Regions from separate parts of the Sinobacterium caligoides genome, predicted to be linked through region 2. Evidence: riboswitches for the same ligand, from Rfam matches in the RefSeq annotation. Region 2 holds a riboswitch; each other region holds the start of a gene.
What was found. Region 2 has a riboswitch for cobalamin ahead of EDC56_RS08405 (TonB-dependent receptor plug domain-containing protein). Riboswitches for the same ligand answer to the same signal wherever they lie in the genome.
Positions count from the first base shown of each region.

Region 1: another riboswitch for cobalamin. It lies ahead of EDC56_RS03730 (ribonucleoside-diphosphate reductase subunit alpha); the one in region 2 lies ahead of EDC56_RS08405 (TonB-dependent receptor plug domain-containing protein).
Region 3: another riboswitch for cobalamin. It lies ahead of EDC56_RS03080 (TonB-dependent receptor); the one in region 2 lies ahead of EDC56_RS08405 (TonB-dependent receptor plug domain-containing protein).
Region 4: another riboswitch for cobalamin. It lies ahead of EDC56_RS02040 (CbtB domain-containing protein); the one in region 2 lies ahead of EDC56_RS08405 (TonB-dependent receptor plug domain-containing protein).

Region 1 is NZ_RKHR01000003.1:818,543-823,943, reverse strand. Features, by position in the region: gene pdxR (MocR-like pyridoxine biosynthesis transcription factor PdxR) at 1-1,000, shown strand, start outside; gene EDC56_RS03745 (hypothetical protein) at 1,211-1,597, shown strand; gene EDC56_RS03740 (LysR family transcriptional regulator) at 1,689-2,603, opposite strand; gene rhtB (homoserine/homoserine lactone efflux protein) at 2,767-3,390, shown strand; cobalamin riboswitch at 3,496-3,781, shown strand; gene EDC56_RS03730 (ribonucleoside-diphosphate reductase subunit alpha) at 4,035-5,401, shown strand, end outside.
Region 2 is NZ_RKHR01000004.1:381,595-386,995, forward strand. Features, by position in the region: gene EDC56_RS08390 (AmpG family muropeptide MFS transporter) at 1-1,209, opposite strand, end outside; gene EDC56_RS08395 (YajQ family cyclic di-GMP-binding protein) at 1,355-1,837, opposite strand; gene EDC56_RS08400 (ketopantoate reductase family protein) at 1,996-2,922, shown strand; cobalamin riboswitch at 2,989-3,136, shown strand; gene EDC56_RS08405 (TonB-dependent receptor plug domain-containing protein) at 3,278-5,215, shown strand; gene bluB (5,6-dimethylbenzimidazole synthase) at 5,327-5,401, shown strand, end outside.
Region 3 is NZ_RKHR01000003.1:664,349-669,749, reverse strand. Features, by position in the region: gene EDC56_RS03090 (ABC transporter substrate-binding protein) at 1-218, opposite strand, end outside; gene EDC56_RS03085 (ABC transporter ATP-binding protein) at 219-1,025, opposite strand; gene EDC56_RS03080 (TonB-dependent receptor) at 1,037-3,172, opposite strand; cobalamin riboswitch at 3,313-3,481, opposite strand; gene EDC56_RS03075 (GNAT family N-acetyltransferase) at 3,956-4,204, shown strand; gene EDC56_RS03070 (NAD-dependent epimerase/dehydratase family protein) at 4,340-5,383, opposite strand.
Region 4 is NZ_RKHR01000003.1:414,774-420,174, reverse strand. Features, by position in the region: gene pepD (beta-Ala-His dipeptidase) at 1-888, shown strand, start outside; gene EDC56_RS02055 (Yip1 family protein) at 1,187-1,795, shown strand; gene EDC56_RS02050 (TetR/AcrR family transcriptional regulator) at 2,403-2,990, shown strand; cobalamin riboswitch at 3,559-3,752, shown strand; gene EDC56_RS02040 (CbtB domain-containing protein) at 3,785-3,967, shown strand; gene EDC56_RS02035 (CbtA family protein) at 4,091-4,861, shown strand; gene EDC56_RS02030 (ATP-binding protein) at 4,824-5,401, shown strand, end outside.

The sequences.
Region 1 (5,401 bases), on a different contig from region 2:
GACGGTGCTGATGGGGTTTGATGGTGATCAGGGCTATGCACCGTTGCGGGAGGCCTTAGCGCAGTATTTATCTTTGTCGAGGGGGTTGCGCTGTGATGCGAGTCAGATAGTGATCACCCAAGGTGGTCAGCAGGCTCTGTCTTTATGTGCGCAAGTATTGCTTAACCCCGGTGATTCCGTACTTGTTGAGAACCCGGGGTATCGGGGAGCGGAACAGGCTTTTCAAGCACATCAAGCTAAGTTATTGGGCGTTCCTGTCGGTGATCGAGGTGTTACCGTGCAGGCATTGATGGATATGCCCGCATCGGCACGGATTATGTACCTTACGCCAACACATCAATACCCCATGGGCGGTATCATGCCTGCTGCTGAACGTTTAAAACTGCTCAATTGGGCGGCAAGAGAGCAGGTTTGGTTGATTGAAGATGATTACGATAGTGAGTTTCACTATATGAGCAAGCCGATAGCGGCACTGCAAGGCATGGCGGTTCAAACTCCGGTGATTTATTTAGGCAGCTTCAGTAAAACGCTTTTTCCCGCTTTGCGATTGGGCTATTTGGTGGTTCCAAAGCCGTTAGTGGCGAGTTTTGCCCAGGTAAAGGGCTTTATGTCGGGTGAGACGGCATTGCTGCATCAAGCCGTCGTCGCAGACTTTATTGTCGAGGGACACTTTGTTCGTCACTTGAGGCGGATGAGAGTACTTTATCAACAGAAGTGGCAGCATTTTTCAGGGCTGTTAACAAGCGAATTGAGTGGGCTCGCTATACCGGTGGCAGAAAGTGCTGGGATGCACTTGGTGATAGAGACGCCAGGTGTGGATGACGAAGAGTTGGCGGTAGCTTTTCATGCGTCGGGTTATGGCTGTAGCGCTCTTTCTTCGTACTATCTTGATGATGTTAAGAGGTCGGGCTTAGTGTTAGGTTTTGCTTACACAACACAAGCTCAGCGCGTTGATGCGGTGGAGAGGTTGCGTGAGTTACTTATTGAACGATTAAAATAATAGATTGCTTGTTTTGACATAGTTTAACTTAACTAAATCGCTGACTATTCAATTGATCAGTGGACAAGCTTTTTCCAGAGATATCGTCATCTGTTGGCAATATATTATTGTTATCTTGCGATGCAGTAATAGGCTGCTATGAGTTTTTTAGTTGTTTTTTGTCTCTCATTCAAACAGACGAATCTTAAAAACTTTAATAGGTGTTTAATCGTGGTGTTGCTAAATGTCATCACAAATCAATGCATGGAAGCATTTAGTGGCGGTGTGGTTTCGCCTTATAAAATATTATGGAGCTTGTTAATGAAGGGAAATAAATTATTTTTCCGGCTGCGATGTACACCAGTTGAAGGCGCGGATAGTCACTCATCGGTTGTTGATCGTGCTAATTTTACAACGTTGGCTGCTATGATTTTAGAAAAGTGCCGATATTATTTCTTGATTTTGGAAGGTTGGTTTATTTATGAGGATGTGGTGGTTGGAGGTGTACATAGGACTAACGTCGGTGAACCGTCTGCGAGGAAGGTTGCTGAGCCTTATAGAATGAGTGAAGAGGAAATTGATGCCGTGATTTGCTACCTCTGTCTGAGCAGTTTGTAAATCCATGGGTAAGTAAAGGTTATCCTTTAAAGAAAGCGAATTATTCAGCCTTAAGTCATGATCAATGGTGATGTTACTGGCTATGCTGTAATTACTTCGCGGCTATCTTTTCCGCGATAAAACGTACGAAAGCCTGTAGATGAGGTGGTTGATGGCGGCTGGCAGCGTAGAGTAGCCAGAGGTCACCGCTGTACGCCGTCTGTGGGTTCCAGTCCGGGAGTAGTTGAATAATTTTCCCGGAGCTAATGGCTGCTTCTGCGACAAAGCGAGGCAGGATCGCGATGCCAATATCTTGCTGTGCGGCATCGAGTCTCGCACCAGTATGGTTGGCGATGTAACGTCCTTGTACCTGCACGACATGACTTGCTTGGCCGCGTTTGAAACGCCACTTTGAGTCACCGGGCTCCTGGCCAATGGAGAGGCAACTGTGTGATTCAAGATCCTGCGGTTTTTGCGGCGTGCCCCGTTCAGCAAGGTAGCGTGGTGATGCACAGACGACGAAGTCGATGTTGAGCAGCTTGCGTCCCATTAGTCCCGGTGGTGGTGTCTGGGTCATGCGAAGTTGTATATCGATGTCGTTGTCGATCATGTCGAGCTCAATATCATCGAGGGTGAGCTGTACGTCAACTTGAGGATAGAGACGTAGGAATTCTGCAATGTGCGGATGAATGATATAGAGACCGGTAGCCTTTGGGGCAGAAATCCTCAGTAGCCCTTTTGCCTGTTCGGTATATTGCTTGGTGCAGTCAACGGCTGCGACGGCGGCAGACTCCATCTCTAAGCAGCGTTGATAGACGGCCTCACCGCTATCGCTGAGACGGAGCTTACGCGTCGTGCGCAATAACAGGCAAACGTCGAGAGCCTCTTCTAATTTTTTGATACTTCGGCTTATCGAGGAGGGGGAGCTGCCTAGCTGACGGGCCGCCTCGGAGAAGCTACCCGTTTTCACAACGCGGACGAAGACGGCCATTTCGTGTAGTAAGTGAATCGCTTTATTTGTGCTCACAGCGCAAAAGCCTTTTCTATTGGTGACGTATTATCATCAATCTACCTTGCACGTATACTTCGCGCAAGTTTTTCACCTGTGCTTGAAGATACAGCTTGCCCTTCTAGGGCGTTGCTTTGAGCCATGGTGAGGGTTGGAGTGATGGGTAAGTCTGAGGTGCATAATGGATTTTAATGTCTGGGTTAGTTTTTTTCTTGCTTGTATGGTGTTGTCGTTATCGCCGGGTGCTGGTGCGGTGAACAGTATGTCAAATACCATGAACTATGGCTTTAAGATGAGCTTTATTGCCAATCTTGGTCTGCAGCTTGGCAATGCTTTTAATATACTGGTTGTCGGGTTGGGGCTGGGTATGCTGTTGGCGCAGTCGGCCTTTGCTTTCACGGTTATTAAGTGGATGGGGGTGAGCTACCTGATTTACCTGGGGTATCGTAAGTTTACTGAGACGACAAGTTTTGATTTGGCTGAGGGGCAGGGGCGGCCTAGTTCAGTGTCATCGCTGCTTGCCCAGTCGTTCGTCGTTAATGTGACAAACCCTAAGGCGATTGTTTTTTGGGTGGCGCTATTACCCCAGTTTTTACTGCCAGGGCGTCCTCAGTTTCCGCAGGTGATGACTATGGGGGGAACAATGATAGCAGTCGATATGACGGTAATGATGGGCTACGCTTGGCTGGCGAGTAAGCTGGTTAAATTGATTAAGAATGAGCGCCATATTCGTTTGCAAAACCGTATTTTTGGTAGCCTGTTCATCGCTGCCGGCTCGCTACTGGCCATCGCCAGTCATCATTGAGCCGCTGTTATGTCACAGCCCGGCGCCTTCTGTAGAGCTTAGAAGACAGCTGTTACTTCAGGCTTTACATTAGATGGAATAGCCTATATTGTGTCGGTGCTTTGATTTTTGCGCACATGTTGTGGTTTCCGCCAGGAGACATGGCATGTATACAGCGTAAGACGAAGAGGGAATCCGGTGTGAATCCGGAACTGACGCGCAGCGGTATGGGAGAACGAACGCGACACGAGTGCAAGTTATCGCCAAAGCATTGGCTGCTGACACTCAGGCACTGTTGATCAACGATCAATGGGAAGCCGTCGCTGTAGGTGATTGTGTGGGACGATAGAGATTATCGGCTTTCATAAACTCGCTCCTGAGTCCGAAGACCTGTCAAAGTGCCTATTGCGACAGACAAACTAACGGTCTGCCAATGGGGATATCATGCCTTCGCGAAACAGGTGATGAGAAGACACCCTGCGCATCATTGACGATGCCGTAGTCGCCTCGACTATGGTCGTTCGTTTGCCAGTACTGTGTGATTCGGTCTCAGCCTGTTGGGCGTAATACTGAGTTTACTGTGAGTGTGTTGTTCTCTTCGCCGCGTCTATGACGTGTTATCGCGGAGGGAGTTAACGATACGCGGTATTACACAGGTGATGATCATGTCTCAGCAGCTTAACAGCTACTCCGAACCGACTATTCAAGTTATTAAACGCAACGGCCAGCCGGCACCTTATCAAGCTAGCAAAATCGCTACGGCTATCACTAAGGCGATTTTAGCGGTAGAGGGGCAGGCCGCCTCAGGCTCTAGCCGAGTTAAGCAGACGGTAGACCAGTTGGTCGATGAGATCGGCCAACGTATTAGCCGCTACCGCCCCGACGGCGGGGCGGTGAATATTGAAGAAATACAAGACCAGGTTGAGCTGGGTTTGATGCGCAAGGAGCTACACAAAGTCGCGAGGGCTTACGTACTCTACAGGGAGGAGCATGCGTATCGTCGTACGGAACAAGAACAAGAGCAGGCTCAGATCGGTATTCGGGTTGCCCATGCCGATGGTTCCGAGTCGTTGTTGAATCGAGGGCGTTTGAGCGCTGTGATTGGTTGGGCCTGTAGTGGCTTGGACGATGTTGATGTGGCCCGGCTGTTAAACGACGCCGAGGGGAACCTCTACCATGGTATTAAGCAGCAAGATGTGGCGACAGCGTTGATTATGGCGGCCCGCTCCTTGATCGATGAAGAGCCGAATTATTCACAAGTCACCGCACGCTTGTTGTTGGAGGCTCTGCGGGAGGAGGTGCAAGGCTTTCTCGCTGTTGATGAAGTTTCTGCTGGCGCGGTTGGCCTGGAGGCGATGTATTACCCGCAGACACTATTGGCCTCGATTGAGCGGGGTATTACCTTGGAGTTGTTGTCGCCGGAGCTACTCTGCTTCGATTTGGCGCGATTGGGCGAAGCCATTAAGCCGGAGCGTGATCTGCAGTTTACCTATCTTGGCCTGCAGACGCTTTATGACCGCTATTTTTTGCACTGGCGTGAGAGTCGCCTAGAGTTGCCGCAGGTCTTCTTTATGCGTGTCGCCATGGGCTTGGCGTTACATGAGCAGGATCGAGATCAGCGGGCGATTGAATTTTATGAGCTGCTCTCATCGTTTGATTATATGTGTTCGACACCGACATTATTTAACGCAGGGAGTAAGCGCCCGCAGTTGTCGTCGTGTTATTTGAGTACTGTGCCCGATGATTTAGGGGGGATTTATGATGCGATTAAAGATAACGCTTTGTTATCGAAGTGGGCCGGGGGTTTAGGTAACGACTGGACGCCTGTGCGAGCAATGGGTTCGGTAATTAAAGGGACTAACGGTCAGTCTCAGGGAGTGGTGCCTTTTTTGAAGGTCGTTAACGATAGTGCTGTTGCCGTCAATCAAGGAGGTAAGCGTAAAGGCGCTGTCTGCGCCTATCTTGAATGCTGGCATCTCGATATCGAAGAATTCTTAGACCTGCGTAAAAATACCGGTGATGAGCGTCGGCG
Region 2 (5,401 bases):
CGTATAGCCAATACCGCCGACCGCTCCGAAGATACTATAGAAAACACCGTCAGTAGGGCTGACCCCTTCAATCAATACACCCGCCAAAAGACCGGCAAAAATCTTGGGGATCGAAAACAACGATGTCAGCAACGCCAGCTGTGTGGCGGTGAAGTTTTTATTGGTGCAAGAAGCAATAAAGGCCATCAGCGCTGCCGATCCGAGCCCAACCCCCAGATACTCGAATGCAACGACGACGCCCAAGGCGTAAACGTTGGCACCAATCTCACTGAGCGCTGCAAACCCTAGGATCGTCGCCATCTGAATAAAACCAAACAGCCATAGCGACTTGTTAATTCCTACACGATACATCACCAAACCACCGATAAAACCGCCAATAATCATTGACCACAAGCCAACGACCTTTGCGACGGTACCGATCACCGACATGCTGAAACCAAGATCAATATAAAAAGGCGTGGATAACGCAGTCGCCACCACGTCACCGAATTTATAGAAGAAGATAAATGCTAGGATCAACAAGCCGGTTTTGAAACCATCACGCTGAAAAAAGTCTTTGAAGGGTTCAACAACGGCCTCACGCAACGACTTCGGCGGCTCGATGTCTTGCTCCACCTCCCGAATAAATAATGTCTGCAACACCCCTACCAGCATAAACAACGAAATAATAATAAACACCATCGGCCACGGCATGAAATCGGCTAATATCAAGCCCAAGCCACCAGGAATGAAGCCCGATAAACGATAAGCGTTGGCGTAGTATGAGTTACCTAAGCCCAACTCTTCATCCGGCAACAGCTCACGTCGATAGGCATCGAGCACAACATCTTGCGAGGCAGAGAAGAATCCCACCATCAACCCCACATAGAGCACAATACGCTCATCGATCCTTGGGTCCAGTAACGCGAGCAGACACATCGAGCCCAGTAGCAGGAACTGTGATATCAGCATCCAGCCCCGTCGCCGCCCTAAAAACGGCGGAATATAACGATCGAGGAAAGGTGCCCAGAGGTACTTAAAGGAAAATGGCAGGAAGACTATCGAGAAAAAACCGATTGTCTTGAGGTCGACCCCTGAATCTCGTAACCAAGCGGGTACCAGCTGAGAAAGAAAATACAACGGCAGGCCAGAGGAAAAACCATTGAAGAGGCAGATCATCATCCTCTTATTTAATAAGAGCTCTTTCAAGCTCAACTTTTTTTCTTTCATAACCTTCCTAGGGGTGCGTAATTGCCGGCTGCATTACGCACCGCCTAATTAATGTAAGCCAATAGCCACTGTTCGCTCAACAACGTTTTACAACCAGCTGCTGTCAAAGCCACTTTTCAGCGCCGCCCTGCGAGGCGGCAAGCCGTTAATCACGGAAATTTTTAAACTGTAATGGCTGATCTAACTCTTCGCCGCGCAATAACGCCATGATCTGCTGCAAGTCATCGCGTTTCTTGCCCTCCACACGCACTTGTTGGTCCTGAATTGTCGACTTCACCTTCATTTTAGTGTCTTTAATCAACTTGCAGATCTTGCGACAGACGTCGGTTTCTAGCCCATCTTTAAAGGTGGCCAGCTGTCGACACGTCATACCAGACTGCGTCATGTCACCCAGTTCCATCGCAGCGGGGTCGATCTTACATTTATGCAGCGTACCAATCAGGATATCGCCCAGCTGTGTCACCTGGAATTCCGCCTCCGCTTGCATGGTCACCACGAGGCCGTCGAGTTGGAAGCTGGCATCCGCCCCCTTAAAATCGAAGCGGGTCTCGATCACCCGTCGAGCCTGATCAACGGCATTGGTTAGCTGGTGCTTATCAACTTCAGAGATAACGTCAAAACTGGGCATATTGTCACACCTTTTCACTGTAATTATCAAAAGATCACCCGCTGCACTGCTGCAACAGGTACTGGCATCGCTCAGTTACTGCCGCTACTATGGCCCCTGCAACATAACCCCGTGAAACGACGGCGGTTACCATCATCGGGCAAGATCAGGGGTAGCATATGCAGCACTGGGTAATTATTGGCGGCGGTGCCATCGGTTGTCTATGGGCCGCCAGTTTACAACAACAGCATATTGCCGCAAGCCTCGTGGTCAGGAATAATGACGCTTTAACGCGCTATCGCACCGCCGGTGGCATTAGCCTACAACGCTCGACGACGACATTTCAATGCCAGCCAACAGCCTACACAGCAGTACAGTACGACCATCCCATCGACCGCCTGATCATCGCCACTAAGGCTCAGCATACCGCCCAAGCACTTGCCAGCGTAGCATCACGCTTAACCGATGACTGCATCATCCTGAGCCTACAGAACGGCATGGGCCAACAGCAGCACATCCTCGACCACTACCCTAATGCTCGACTCTATTGTGGTGTCAGCACCGACGGTGCTTATCTGCAATCGCCCTTTCATGTGGTACATGCCGGCGCAGGTACCACACGCATTGGTCGCTACCCAGAAAACGCTCACGACACCCCAGAGACTAGCGCGCTGATCGCCGAGCTGCCAACCGACGTGTTAACTATCTGCGCCGATCAACACATCGAACGACAGCTGTGGCAGAAGCTGGCCATCAACTGCCTAATCAACCCCCTCACCGCCCTCTATCGCTGCCATAACGGGGAGTTGATCAACCACCCCCAAGCTCGCCCACGACTCGAACAACTCGCTGAAGAGCTCGATCGTATTATCGCCGCCGAAGGCCTTGCAGAGCTCGTTCCCGCCGCTCTATCGACCGCCTTAAACGTGGCGAAGATCACCGCCGCCAATCGCTCATCGATGTTCGCTGACGTACTTGCGGGACGTGACACCGAGATCAACTTTATTACCGGCTACCTCTGCCAACGAGCCGCGCAACACAACATAAAAGTCCCGTGTAACCAAAAGGTGTTAGACGACATCAGATTGCTCAAGCCTAACGCTTAACCCATGTCGCCGACAATTGACCAGAACCGGCACTCCCGGTATAGTCGCCGCCACTGAACGAGGAATTATCCAGTAATCATAGATGACACTGATAATCTCAGGGAAACAGGTACCGGCTTCGCGCCCTCATTCCTGTGCTGCCCCCGCAACGGTAGGCCGATACTCTAATAAGAGTAAAGGCGAGCCCGACACCTGCCCTCGACAGTTATCCATAACGATGACGCGGAGGGCCTCATCGCAGAATTCCACTCCGGTAGTAAGCCGTCAGTGTCTGCCTTTCCCCCGCCCAATCCGTTAGTAACGAATTCGCATCATTAAAGCGAATCACAACACTAGACCTTGATTGGGATTGACCATGAAACACACATTACTTGCTCTACCTTTGGCGATTGTTAGCGCCAATGCCCTGTTAGCCAATACAACCTTAGCCAGCGAAGCTCCAGAAGAAATCATGGAGGAAATGGTCGTCGTCGGCAACCGCATCGCAACCCCCATCAGCAAAGTTTTGGCCCCTGTCACCGTTATTGATAAAGATGATATCAATCGCCGCCAGCCTCCTTCTTTAGGTGCGCTATTGGCCACGACACCTGGTGTCAATATGGTACAGAGTGGTAGTACCGGTGCACAAACGGCACTCATGATTCGCGGCTCGAAAACAGCGCAATCCGTGGTACTACTGGACGGTCTTCGCATTGGCTCCGCAACAACAGGCTCCACAGCCTATCAATATATTGACCCAGAGAGTATCGATCGCGTCGAAATAGTCCGCGGCGCGCGCTCCAGCCTGTATGGTGCCGATGCTGTTGGCGGTGTTATTCAGCTATTTACCAATGATGGCACGGCGAGTGAAGACTATAGTAAAGCCATTATCAAACAGAGCTATGGCTCACATAACACACTCAGTAGCGTCCTCGGTATCAAAGGGCAGCAAGATGATACTTTTTATCAATTATCCGCCTCACATCACGAGGGCGAAGGCTTCGACAGCACGGCTGAAAAGGGCAACGGTAACGATGACAAGGACGCATTTCGCAACACCAGCATAACGGCCTCATTGGGCAAGCACTTCGGCGAAAATTTCACATTGAAGGGTAGCTTCTACCAGTCCAAGGGGAAAAGTGAATACGATATCAATAAACCCACAGACTCTAAGTACAACCCTCTACCGACAAGCACGCATATCAATCCTTATACTGACTACCTTGTTCAAGCTGCCTCAATAAAAGCCTCACTACAAGCCACTGAAAACTGGCGTACAGAATTGGTGTTTGGCGGCAGTAAAGACGGCAACGTTAGCAAAGACAGTTTCTCCGAAGAGAACAATAACGTATTAGCCCTAGCATCAAAGTTCAACACTCAGCGTTACTTTGCCAGCTGGCTCAACGAAATCACCATCACCAATCAGCAACGAATCATCGCCGGTATCGACACCCAATATGACAAGATCGATACAAGCGACAACTACGATAAAGACAATCGATACAACAACGCCGTCTACGCACAATACGAAGTGGATTTTTCACGCAGCCAGCTCTCCCTCTCTGCCCGCAGCGACGACAACAGCACCTACGGACGTAACAACACCGGCCACGCCGAGTTTGGCTTTGACCTGACAGACAACATCAATATCGTCACCAGCGTAGGTACCGCCTTCCGTGCACCGAGCTTCAACGATTTATATTACCCTAATGACGGCGGGTCTAAAGGCAACCCAGACATCACACCAGAGACTTCAACCAATAAAGAATTCTCTATTCGTGGCGACTACGATGTCGTCGACTGGCAGGTCAACCTTTTCCACAACAACGTTGACGACCTGATTGAGTGGGGCTACAACCCCGAGACATTCTACTCTCAACCAGAAAATATCAGTAAAGCAACCCTCAAAGGCTATGAGCTTATCGCTACGACCGAGTTTTATCAGTGGAAATTAAACGCCAACTACACGCGACTGATGGCCGAGAATGACAACACAGGTAAAACCTTACAAAATCGACCAGAGCACTCCGCCGACATCGACTTAAGCCGAACACTGAATGATTGGACGTTCACTATCGAGCAGCAAATTCGCTCCTCATCCTATAGCGATCGTGCAAATAACAACGAACTATCAGGCTACGGCTTGACACACCTACGCCTCAGCTACGCTATCAACCCAGAGTGGCAAGTAACTGCTGCATTAAATAACATTTTTGACAAAGAATATTATACCAATGCTGATTTCTATAATATCAATTACAACAACGACGGTTTCAACACGCTGCTGAGCGTCGCCTACACCCCTAGCTGGTAATCACTGGCACACAACCGCGCCGCTACTGAACTGGCGGCCGGTTTACTCTATACTAAGCCGTCACTGTCATTGTCAGTGGCGGCTTTTCATTTTTCTTCGGGTCCACACTTTATGAGCAAACATCGCTATTCCGATATCGAACGTGACGCCGTCTATAAGGCGATCTTCGAACGCCGCGATATGCGC
Region 3 (5,401 bases), on a different contig from region 2:
CAGCCTCTGACGCCTGAGTAACCGGCCATATTCTTTTGTAAGCCGAGTGCAAACATCATTTCGGTTAGGTTGATGTCGTTAGAGACAGCCCTTTGCGGCGGTTTATCAAACGCTAGCTGCCGATTGCAGGAGGTTACCGTGACCGGTTTTTCAGCTGTTACTGCTAAAACGGTGTGGGTGTGTAGCAATAAAAGGGACAGTATTAGGTATTTTTTCATTTAATAAAAACTCAGGCGTAGCGAACCGTTGATAGGGTGTTTATCGATGACTGTATTGACTGAAAATACGCTTTTAATTAATGACGGCGTTAAAACGTCTTCTGTTGCTCCTTGCTGTATGAGTTTGCCATCTTTTAGGATGGCCAACTCATCACAAAATTGAGCGGCCAAGTTAAGGTCGTGAAGACTACAAATAACGGTAATATCGAGCTGGCTAATGTACTGCAATATAGCTATTTGATGGGCTATGTCGAGGTGATTAGTCGGCTCATCTAACAATAAAATATCAGCTTGTTGTATTAGCGCCCTAGCAATCATCACGCGTTGCTTCTCACCCCCTGATAGCTGCTGGTATGGCCGGCTGCATAGATGCTCAATATCCAGCGCCTTTAGGTGAATTAACTCTTCTTTGCTGTAGTGTTTTTTGTCCGGTGCTAAGAAAGGTTGTTGTGGTAATCGCCCTATTTTGAGCACCTCATCAACGCTGAGTGAAATTTCCTCAGGTTGTTGCTGAAACACCACGGCTATTTTCTTTGCCAATGCCTGGCGACTAAAGCGTGTGAGGTCTTGGTCGTCGAGCATCACCGAGTTGGGAGGAACTGTTAGGCCACGATAGAGGCAGCGTAGCAGGGTGGTTTTGCCGCTACCATTAGGGCCTAATAGGCCGATAAAACGTGATTGACGAGCATTAAAGTTAATCTGCTCAAGGGCAAAGCCTGAGCGGCTTTTATTGCTCCAATTAAGGGCATGTGTTCGTAGATGAAAGGGGTACGTCATGTGTGAGAATGGCCCAGCGTGCTGAGCCATTGTGATCTCCTTTAGAAGTTATAATGCAGGCCTAACTCAGCGCTGCGACCCTCAGCGAGTATCCATTGGTCACCATAGGGCGCGAGTACATAATCGGTTTCGTCGCTAAGGTTCTTGCCGCGCAAGGTCAGCTGTAAATCTTCATCAATATGCCATTGCAAACTGGCATCGTAGACGGTGTAAGAAGGCAATTTAGCGCTATTATCGTCACCGACAAAGCGAGTGCCTACGTAACGTGCGCCGCCGCTGAATGCCCAATCTTGTATAAACCGCCAATCAAGCCAAAGGTTAGCGGTTTGTTCTGGCACATCCTTAGGTGTATTGCCGCTGTAGTCCCTGATAGCGTCGCCGCTGGATTTTTTGTAGTGCTCGTATTCAGCATCGGTGAATGCGCTGTTCATACTAATGTTCAGGGTGTCACTAAGGCGCATAAACACTTCAAGTTCGATGCCCTTTGAGCGTTGTTCGCCGATTTGACTCGACTGACCAAAAGCATCGTTAGCGAGTAGATTGTCTTTGCGGATATCAAACAAAGCGACGGTGTATTGCAGGTTGTCATTCATTAATATTTGTTTCAGGCCAACCTCTAGTTGTTTGCCTTCTGCAAGTTTCATGTTGGGTGTGCTAGCGGTGAGAATAGATTGCACGGAGTCCACCGCTTTACTGGCTTGTGCATAGAGGCTGATATTCTCTTGTGGCTGATATACCGCGCCAAAGCGCCAGCTGGTGCCTGATAAGTCGTCGTTAATAACGGCATAGGGTTCGGCGTGTTCTGGGCCATTGCTGCGGGCAACGTCATTGCGATCAAAGTCGATACTGTCGTGGCGCAGGCCGCCTACCAGGCTGAACTGATCGTTGATCTGAATGTGTTCATCAATAAAAATCGCATAGTGCATTGTTTCAGAACTGAAGTCTTTGCTGGTACGGTATTCGACGCCGTCTGCCCACTTTCCTGCTAACGGGTTAAGTAAGTCTACCGATGTTGTGCCACCGTAACTACGGTTATTCTTGTGGGTAAAGTCGATACGATTAACTTCTGCGCCGACACTGAGGCGATTTGCCATGCCTGCAGTATCGAACTCGAATAACATATCAGATCGATTACCTAGCTGTGTTTGATCGTGGAGAATCTCTAGGTAGTACGCCCTATCTACCTGCCCGCTATCCGGGTTAAAGCTATAGCTTTCAACATTACGCCAGTGTCGATTTGCCATTAGGTAATAGCTATCACTTCTGAGGGTTGCGTTATCATTGATCTGCCATTGAGCATTTAAGCGTGGCCATAAATCTTCATAGTTAACGATACCGTCTTTGATATTGTAATTATTTTTTCGAATACGTTGATCAACTTTGCCATCGATTAAAGGGGTACCCCAATAGGTTGAGGCATCAATGTCGGCATAGTCAACACTGAGCTTTATATCGAGGTTATCTGTGGCTTGCCAGTGTAGTGAGCCTGCAAATACAGAGCGCTGCTCATCTGCATCGTCAACATCGCCATCACTCTTGTGGCTGACAGCGTCAACTCGGTAGGCAAGGTCATCGCTGATGCCGCCGCCTGAGCCTATAGCGAGGCGGAGTAGACCAAAGCTGCCTGCGGTAACATCCAGTTCGTTACGTACGCTGCCAAACTGGGGAGATTTAGGCACATAGTTGATGGTCGCCCCTATCGCTCCAACACCGTTGATAACAGAGCCTGGCCCTCGTAATACTTCGACTCTCTCAAGTGTCCAGGTGTCTGCTGGAAAGGTGACGGTACCAGCGCCAACGTATAAGCGGGTACCGTCATAGGTCTGTACGACAGAGCTATGACCGTTAAAACCACGGACTGCCATGGAGGTGCCGCCGTTGCCTGGGCTGGCTGTAGCGGCAAAGCCTGCAGAGCGTGTTACGGCAGACAGGGGGGAATAATCTGCTTTGAGGGCAATGTCTTGTTTGCTGATGATGTCTACACTGCCCGGTATATCCATGCTCTTTAGGCCGAGGCGATTAGAAGCGCTATTGGTATCTTTCAGGTGTAAGGTATTCAGGTATCTTTTACCCTCCACCTCAACTTCTTCTAGCGGTATAGTTTCAGCAAAGGCACTGGCGGATATTGGCAGCAATAACCCAAGGCTATTGTTAATAAATTTATTCTTATTGATCACTGTGCAACCTCAATCGTCAAATAGCATAAAAGCGCGAATGAGGGAGGGGAAATAGAGATAATGTACATAGCATGCAGAATGAAAAGGTCGTTCACTCGACGTATTCAGTGCATAGCAGCTCTATGAAGCCCTCCGCTTCATATTCATCGTATCGCGAGGCAGGTGTCGGGCTTTCACAGAGTGATTACCGTTGCGGGGGCAGCGTTGGCATTGTTTAGATAAAGATATCGAAACGCACCATCTTCCCATTTAACCTATCCAATCAATCGTTAAAAATTGACAATAGGCACCTCAAGATGCGCGAAATCCTAACACAGTCGTTTTGTGTACGCAAAATTTATTGATGTGCATCATTCGGTGGTTGTGTTGAGTTTTTAGATAAAATTAATTTTCATATATTGTTGCCCCAGTTATCGTGGGCTTAATTAATGGTCATCGGTAGAATAACAAGACTTACTATATCTAGGCTTGCTATAACTACAGTATTCAAAGTCGCTAGTAATATGGCTATGACTTCGTTACGCTCGCTGTTGAATGTGTAAGGTGTACTGAGGGGGATAGGTGGAAGTCGTAAATTATAATGAAAAATATAGAAGTGATTGTTTAAGGATATTCAAAAGTAATAGTGGAAAGTTTTTCTCATCCGAGGAGCTTGTAGATTTCCAGTTGTACTTAGATTCTATGTCATCTAATGCTTCATATTTTGTAATTTTAAGAAAGGGTGAAGCTGTAGCATGTGGCGGCTATGAGAGTCTTGGAGAAATCGTTGGGCTTTGCTGAGGGATGGTTGATAATGACTGCCATGGTCAATCCATCGGAACTTTTCTTTTGAAGTATAGGCTGGCCAACATAGGGAGAAACTTTCAGCAGGTCGATGTGCTGATCGATACGTCGCAGCACACGGTTGATTTTTATAAAAAGCATAACTTTACAGTTATAAAGATAGAGAAAGATGGCTATGGGCACGGGCTCGATAAGGTGCATATGCTTTATAAGTTAGGTAATGCTGAGCTTGATGAGTTTGTGCGATAGCCAACGTAAGCACTTATTTCTAGGCTATTAATAGCGTTACCGGAGTCGCGTAAAAAACAGCTGTAGAGTCTTAATGTTGTAAAGAGGCATGAGGTCGCAATGACCGAAGCCATGAATGATCATTGCGCGCTCTGCTTACAGTTGGTTGTTACTCTCAAGCTGGGCAAACATGGCATTGATTGCCTCAGAGATGCTACGATACTCAATGCCAAGTTCTTGCTTGCTTTTGCTATTATCTGCCTTCCAGGAATAGCCTAGATTACGTGAGATGGACTTGCGGGTGGTGCCTACCATGGGTCCCAGCAGCCAGGCGAGGAATTTTGGTGTTTTGGATTTAGGTAGCGGGTAGCTGGTGCCGTAGTTGGGGCGTAGGAAGTCAGCCATCTCTAACAGGTGGCTATTCAGTGCTGAGACGATGTAGCGGCCAGCAGCTTCGGGTCGAATGGCTGCTTGGATGTGGGCGTTAGCGACGTCTTGTACATCGACAAGGCCTATGCCGGTATGAGGTGCGCCGAACTTGAGTGTACCATCACCCAATTTCTTGACCACGTCAAAACTGTCTGAAGTGACTGCTGCACCGAGCGCCGGGCCGACAACGAAGGAGGGGTTTATGACGACTAAGTCCCACCGTCTCTGCTTCTTTACCTGCTGCCAGGCAGACTTCTCGGCCACCGTCTTCGAATAGGCATAGGGGTTGTGTTGTAATGAGCTGTGCTCATTCCAATGCTCTTCAGTAAAGGTTTGCTTGGGCAGTGTCAGTGCATCGATGTTATCGCTGTAAATCGCCGCAACAGAACTGGTTAACACAACACGTTCTACGCTGGGGGTGTCATTGACGGTATTCAATACATTGATAGTGCCCTTGACTGCAGGGTCGACTAGGTCACGCTGTGGGTCGTCTACAATGATGGTAAAAGGGGAGGCGGTATGGAATACGACTGAACAGCCCTTCATCGCTTGCTGGTATGAGCCCTCATCAAGTAGGTCCGTCTTAAAAAAACGCAGGCGTTGAGGTTCGTTAGTTAGGCTTTTTAACGGCGCAAGCTTTCTCTCGTCATCAGGGTTACGTACGCAAGCGTGTACGGTGCAGCCCATCTCGAGCAGTTGTTTAATTAGCCATCCGGCAACGTAGCCTGTTGCTCCCGTCACCATAACGGGGTTCTTGGTTAAGTCGTTCACAGTAAGAGCGTCCTGTTC
Region 4 (5,401 bases), on a different contig from region 2:
GTCAATGCCGTTGTTAGCCTGCAGCTTCAGCCTGCTAAAGCAGGGCAGGTGGCTTATTCATTGTCTCTCGATGGGTTGCGTGGCGGTCACTCGGGGCTCGACATCAACGATCAACGAGGTAATGCAGCGTTACTGTTGACCGCTTTATTGGCTAAGCTGCCGGCCTCGTGTGAGTTGGCGTCCGTTGATTCAGGTTCCGTACGTAATGCCATACCTCGTCGTGCCAAGGCAGTTCTTACTGTGGCCGAGGCAGACATAACGGTGCTTAAGGCTTTAGTAGCAGGCTTTCGTGACGAGTGTTGCGCTCGCTTTAATCACCCTGGTGAGTCGTTTTCATTGCAGTTAGAGGGCTGTGAGGTACCTGAAGCGGTACTCAGTTCGGAACAGAAAAAGCAGCTGCTCCGTACTTTGGTTGCTCTGCCTAACGGCCCGCTTGAAATGTGTCAAGGTGCGCCAGAGCGTGTCGAAACCTCATCTAATATGGGGGTGATTAAGACGCAGCAGGATCAGATTGATATCAATATCTTAGTGCGCAGCTTTGATGACGGTTCGCGAGATAAAACGTGTGAGATGATCGCAGCTCACTTAAGTCCTGTGGCCGCGGTGGTGTGCGAAAATGAATACCCGGGTTGGAAGCCCGATCTGCAGAGTGCGCTATTGAAGCAGATGGAAGCGATACACCTGGCTGAGCTGGGTGAGCCGGCGAAGATAGAGATGATTCATGCTGGCTTAGAGTGTGGTTTGTTGGGTGCTAAGTACCCAAACTGGCAGATGATTTCTTTTGGTCCGAATATTACCGGTGCACACTCTCCGCAAGAGCGAGTAGAGGTGTCGACAGTTGATACGATGTGGCGTCTATTAGTCGCTACTTTAGCATCGCTTAACTAACCCGCTAGCTACGTCTTAATCCTTAGTCGTTCACGGAGCTGAATGGCTAAGGGCTGCACTACAGTGTGCAGCTCACTTCATACGCAAACCCTACGGTTTGGTCTAAACTGTATAGCACGATGATTTATTGGTCTGGTGGTTGAAATGCGACCCTGATAAATCTTTCATTCCTGTAATTGTAGATTTCTGTTTGTTGTCGTTTTTCTTAAATAAGTGAGAGTTTGTATTCGCTGTCGCTACGTTGTCGCACAAGGGGATTGTGTGGAGCTACAGCTCACCATAAGACTGGAGAGCGCCCATGATATTAGATCATACCGTTGGTATTTTTACTCACCCCATTAAAGAATGGGACTCTATCCGTAAGCAAAATAGATCGATGCTGGCCGAATACATGACACATGTGCCGCTGTTAGTTATCGTGCCTACGCTGTGTTTTTATTATGGCGTGACAGAGGTGGGGTGGTCGATAGCGGGTGGTGATGTTGTGCAGCTATCTGAGCGCAGCGCATTGGTGCTCTGTGGTCTAAGTTATGTGGCGGCGCTTGTGGGGATTTGGATCTTTGGTATGTTTATTAATTGGATGGCGGGAACCTACTCCGATGGTGAGGTTAATAGTCACCATGGTATGGCGCTTTCTGTCTATAGTACTACGCCGATAATGTTGGCGGGGGCTGCAGGTGTGTACCCATCAATTTGGTTTAATGCAGCGATGATGATGGTCGCAGGTGCTTATTCTATCTTTTTGATTTATCGCGGTATGCCAATCTTGATGGCGATTGAGAAGGAACGCGCCTTTATGTACTCGTCATCTGTAGTGACGGTCGCTTTGGTTTTATTGGTGACGATGCGTGTCGGCACCGTCATTCTTTGGTCGGTGGGTGTTGGGCCGCAATATGTGTCGGGCTGAGCTTGTATAGGGATCCCCTTTGGGTGGCCTGTTGGCCACTTTTTTTTGCTCTACTGAGGTGAAAGCAGAGAGATTAGTTGTGTCTTTTATTCTTGCTGGAGGTTGATCATATCTTTGTTGTTGAAATAAAAGGTTATTTTTTTAAGTGATGGAGTTATCTTGAAATAAAATTTTCAGTGATGTGCTTTGTCGAGTAGCTTTAAGACGATCTAATAAGATTGGTTTGAAGCTGAAGGCTGATCGCCACTATGACGCTGGAGATGAAGATGAAGCTAATATTGAATAGAAGCAGAAGCGGTACCCTTAACTCGGCACGCAGTGTATGCGGACGTTATGCATGGCAATGTCGTACTCTATCTATTATAGGTAAACAGAAGGCTATGAAGGCTACAGGTATAGTGGCTCAGGATGTTCGGCGTTGATGACCTTTACATTGTGCGCTGATTGGTTGATTTATCGAAATATGCCGATTTTTTGTTGATGATGTTTGGGATGTGGTCTTTACATGTGTAAACTGTCAACACTGTCGCTGCAAGGTGATTGATGGGAGGGTGGTGAAATCATGTTTGCCATCGTTTGAATTTGATGATGTTCTCGAGGTGAAGTCATGGTGGATCGAGATGTGTCTGCACTCTCTAAGCGCGAGCAGCAGCGCTTGCAGACCAGGAAGGCGATATTCTCTGCGGCACTGGAAGAGATTGCAGAGGTTGGCTTGTCGCAGTTGCGTATTGATACAGTGGCAAAAAAAGCTGGTGTGACGAGGCCGACAATCTATGCCAATTTTGCGACTAAAGAGGATTTTCTTCGTGAGTTGGAGTGGCAGATTCAGCGGCGAGCATTAACCCTGATGCGTAGGCATGCGGGCGATGCTACAGGTATTGAGTTTGTCTATCGTATGCTCGATGCCGTTTTCGAATTGCTTGAGCAAACGCCTGAGCGCTTAAGGAGAGAGGTCTTTGGTTTCATGCTTCGTCACCCGGCTAAAACGGGCTGGGATGACAACGAGGTTTGTGTGTTCTTGTGTGAGAATATAGCTGAGGCGCAAAAAAGCCTTGAGCTAACGGCAGAGTGTAGTGCGCCACAGCTATTGAAGCGAATCATGACTGCTGCCTTTGGTTTTGTTGTCGTTGAAGTACAGTCGGTAGAAATTAGAAAGGAAAGCTGTCGTCAGATGCTAAAAATGTTATTGCGTTGAGTTTATTTTTATAGAGGTTCTTACTAGGGGGCTTGTTTTGTTTTGCTATTTCACTATGTGGTGAGAAACAACAAGTAAGGCCTTTAAAGTCAAAAAATAGAGTCTTGATGTATAAAAAGAATTTTTGTATGGCGACTGTTTTATGCGGCTGAGACCCTGAAAGCTCTGAGTTGGTGGTTGTATTTTTGCTCCCGAAGTACATACAATGCCCGCTTGCCAATTTACTCGAGCTTTTTATGCAGGCACGGATTTATCGATTTTTTGAGGGGCTGGTTGAATCAGGTTTAAGTGGCCGTTTAGAGGGTTTTGACCAGCGAGAAGAGGGCATATCATTCACTTTGCCTGCTCTATATCGACAGCTTTTTTCAACGGAGGAGTTAAGCTATCGGCACTTTAGGTCTGTACTTTATTCGAGTGAGCTTAACCAGCGTTTGGCGAAGCAAGGGGTGGCTGTCGGTATTTTACACTCGAGCAATAAGGTGGATAAAAATATTTATTATCTGCATAGGCTCTGACGCTCACTCCCAATGTTAGTGCTTGATTATACTTACTACCCTAAGTAGAATTCCCGGATCATACAATAATAGGTGCCCAGTGATGGGATAATCGGGAAGTTTGGTGGTCGTAAGACAATCCCAACGCTGCCCCCGCATCGGTAAAAAAGAGTAGTCTGTATCTGCCACTGGAAAAAATCTGGGAAGGCACAGGCGACGTTATATAACCTTTTTGAGCCCGAAGACCGGCCTGTTAATTCTTTCCTTTATCATTGCACGGTGGGTGCAGAGGCTATATCTATGTCTTCACATGTTGTTGAGCAGCAATCGGCTGCTTCAGTAAAATCTTCTTCACTAGCGCAAGCTTTCGGTGCAGCTATTTTCGGTATTCTAGTATTGTTTGCCGTTGGTTTTGCACCCATGGATGCAGCCCATAATGCGGCGCATGACACGCGCCACTCTTTGGCCTTTCCTTGCCATTAAGTCACTTTCTGCAATAGCGCTCACCACCTTTTCGGGTGGTTTTTGCCGTTGTTAGTTGAGAGCTTAAAATTTTAAATATTTCTTGTCTCGCGTTTTGCGAGCGATTGCTAGTGGAAAAATATCATGATATTTCGTGGAATTATTTTTAATGCCATTTTGGTAGGTTTGTTGGCGGGTCTCGTTTTAACTATTGTCCAGCAGCTCAGTGTTGCCCCTATTATTTTTGCTGCAGAAGCTTATGAGGTGGCTGATGAGCCGGCTGTTGTACATGAGCATGAGCATGAGCACGGTGAGGCTGTTATAGGTCATCATCATGACGAAGAGGCTTGGGCGCCAGAAGATGGCACCGAGCGTACTCTTTATAGCTTGCTCTCTAATGTATTGGCTGGAGTTGGTTTTTCCGCCGTCCTTATGGCCGTGATGACACAGTTAAGCGCACAGGGTGTCGCTCAACTTAATTTACTCAAAGGTGCGATTTGGGGGGTGGGCGGCTTTCTTGCTTTGTTTGTTATCCCGGGTTTGGGGCTTCCGCCAGAAATACCAGGCGCAGAAGCGGCAGCGATAGAAAATCGTCAAACGTGGTGGCTGTTGGCAACTGTGTGCAGTGCAATGGCTTTGCTTGTTTTGTTTTATGGTCCGTTTGTTAGTAAATTTATTGCGCCATTATTGCTGGCGCTGCCTTTTATCTTGGGAGCCCCGCACGCTGATGCACCGATGTTCTCGCACCCAGATCCTGTTGCGTTAGCTGCACTCAACAGTTTGCATGAAGAATTCTTGTGGGCTAGTGGCGCGGCAAACCTAGTGTTTTGGCTTGTGCTTGGTGTAGCTGCGGCCTGGGCCGTAAAGCGAATTGTCAGTGCATCAGCCAGTGTGGCACTGGAAGCTCGTGCCTGATTACCCGTTTTCAGCCGTTGTAGGGCAGTCCCCATTTAAATTGGCCCTACTTTTGGCTGCAATTGAGCCGGCTATTGGTGGGGTTTTAATTAGTGGGCCACGAGGTCTGGCTAAGTCAACATTGTCGCGTGCTGTCGCTGATATTTTGCCGTCTCAGAATGAGCGAGTACCGTCTTTTGTGACGCTGCCGCTGGGCGCTAGCGAGGAAATGTTGGTCGGTAGTCTCGATCTACAGCAGGTTCTAGATAACAAAAAGGTGAAGTTTGCTCCGGGGTTATTGGCTAAAGCGCACGGTGGGGTGCTCTATGTCGACGAGGTTAACCTGTTGGCGGACCCATTGGTTGATTTATTGCTGGATGTTGCGGCCTCAGGCGTCAATGTGGTCGAGCGTGACGCTATTAGTCATTCGCATGCCGCAAAATTCATGTTGCTTGGTACGATGAACCCTGATGAGGGGGAACTACGAGCACAATTACAAGACCGTTTTGGTTTATGTGTGGAATTAACTAATGACTACGATCCGGCTCAACGAGTGGAAAT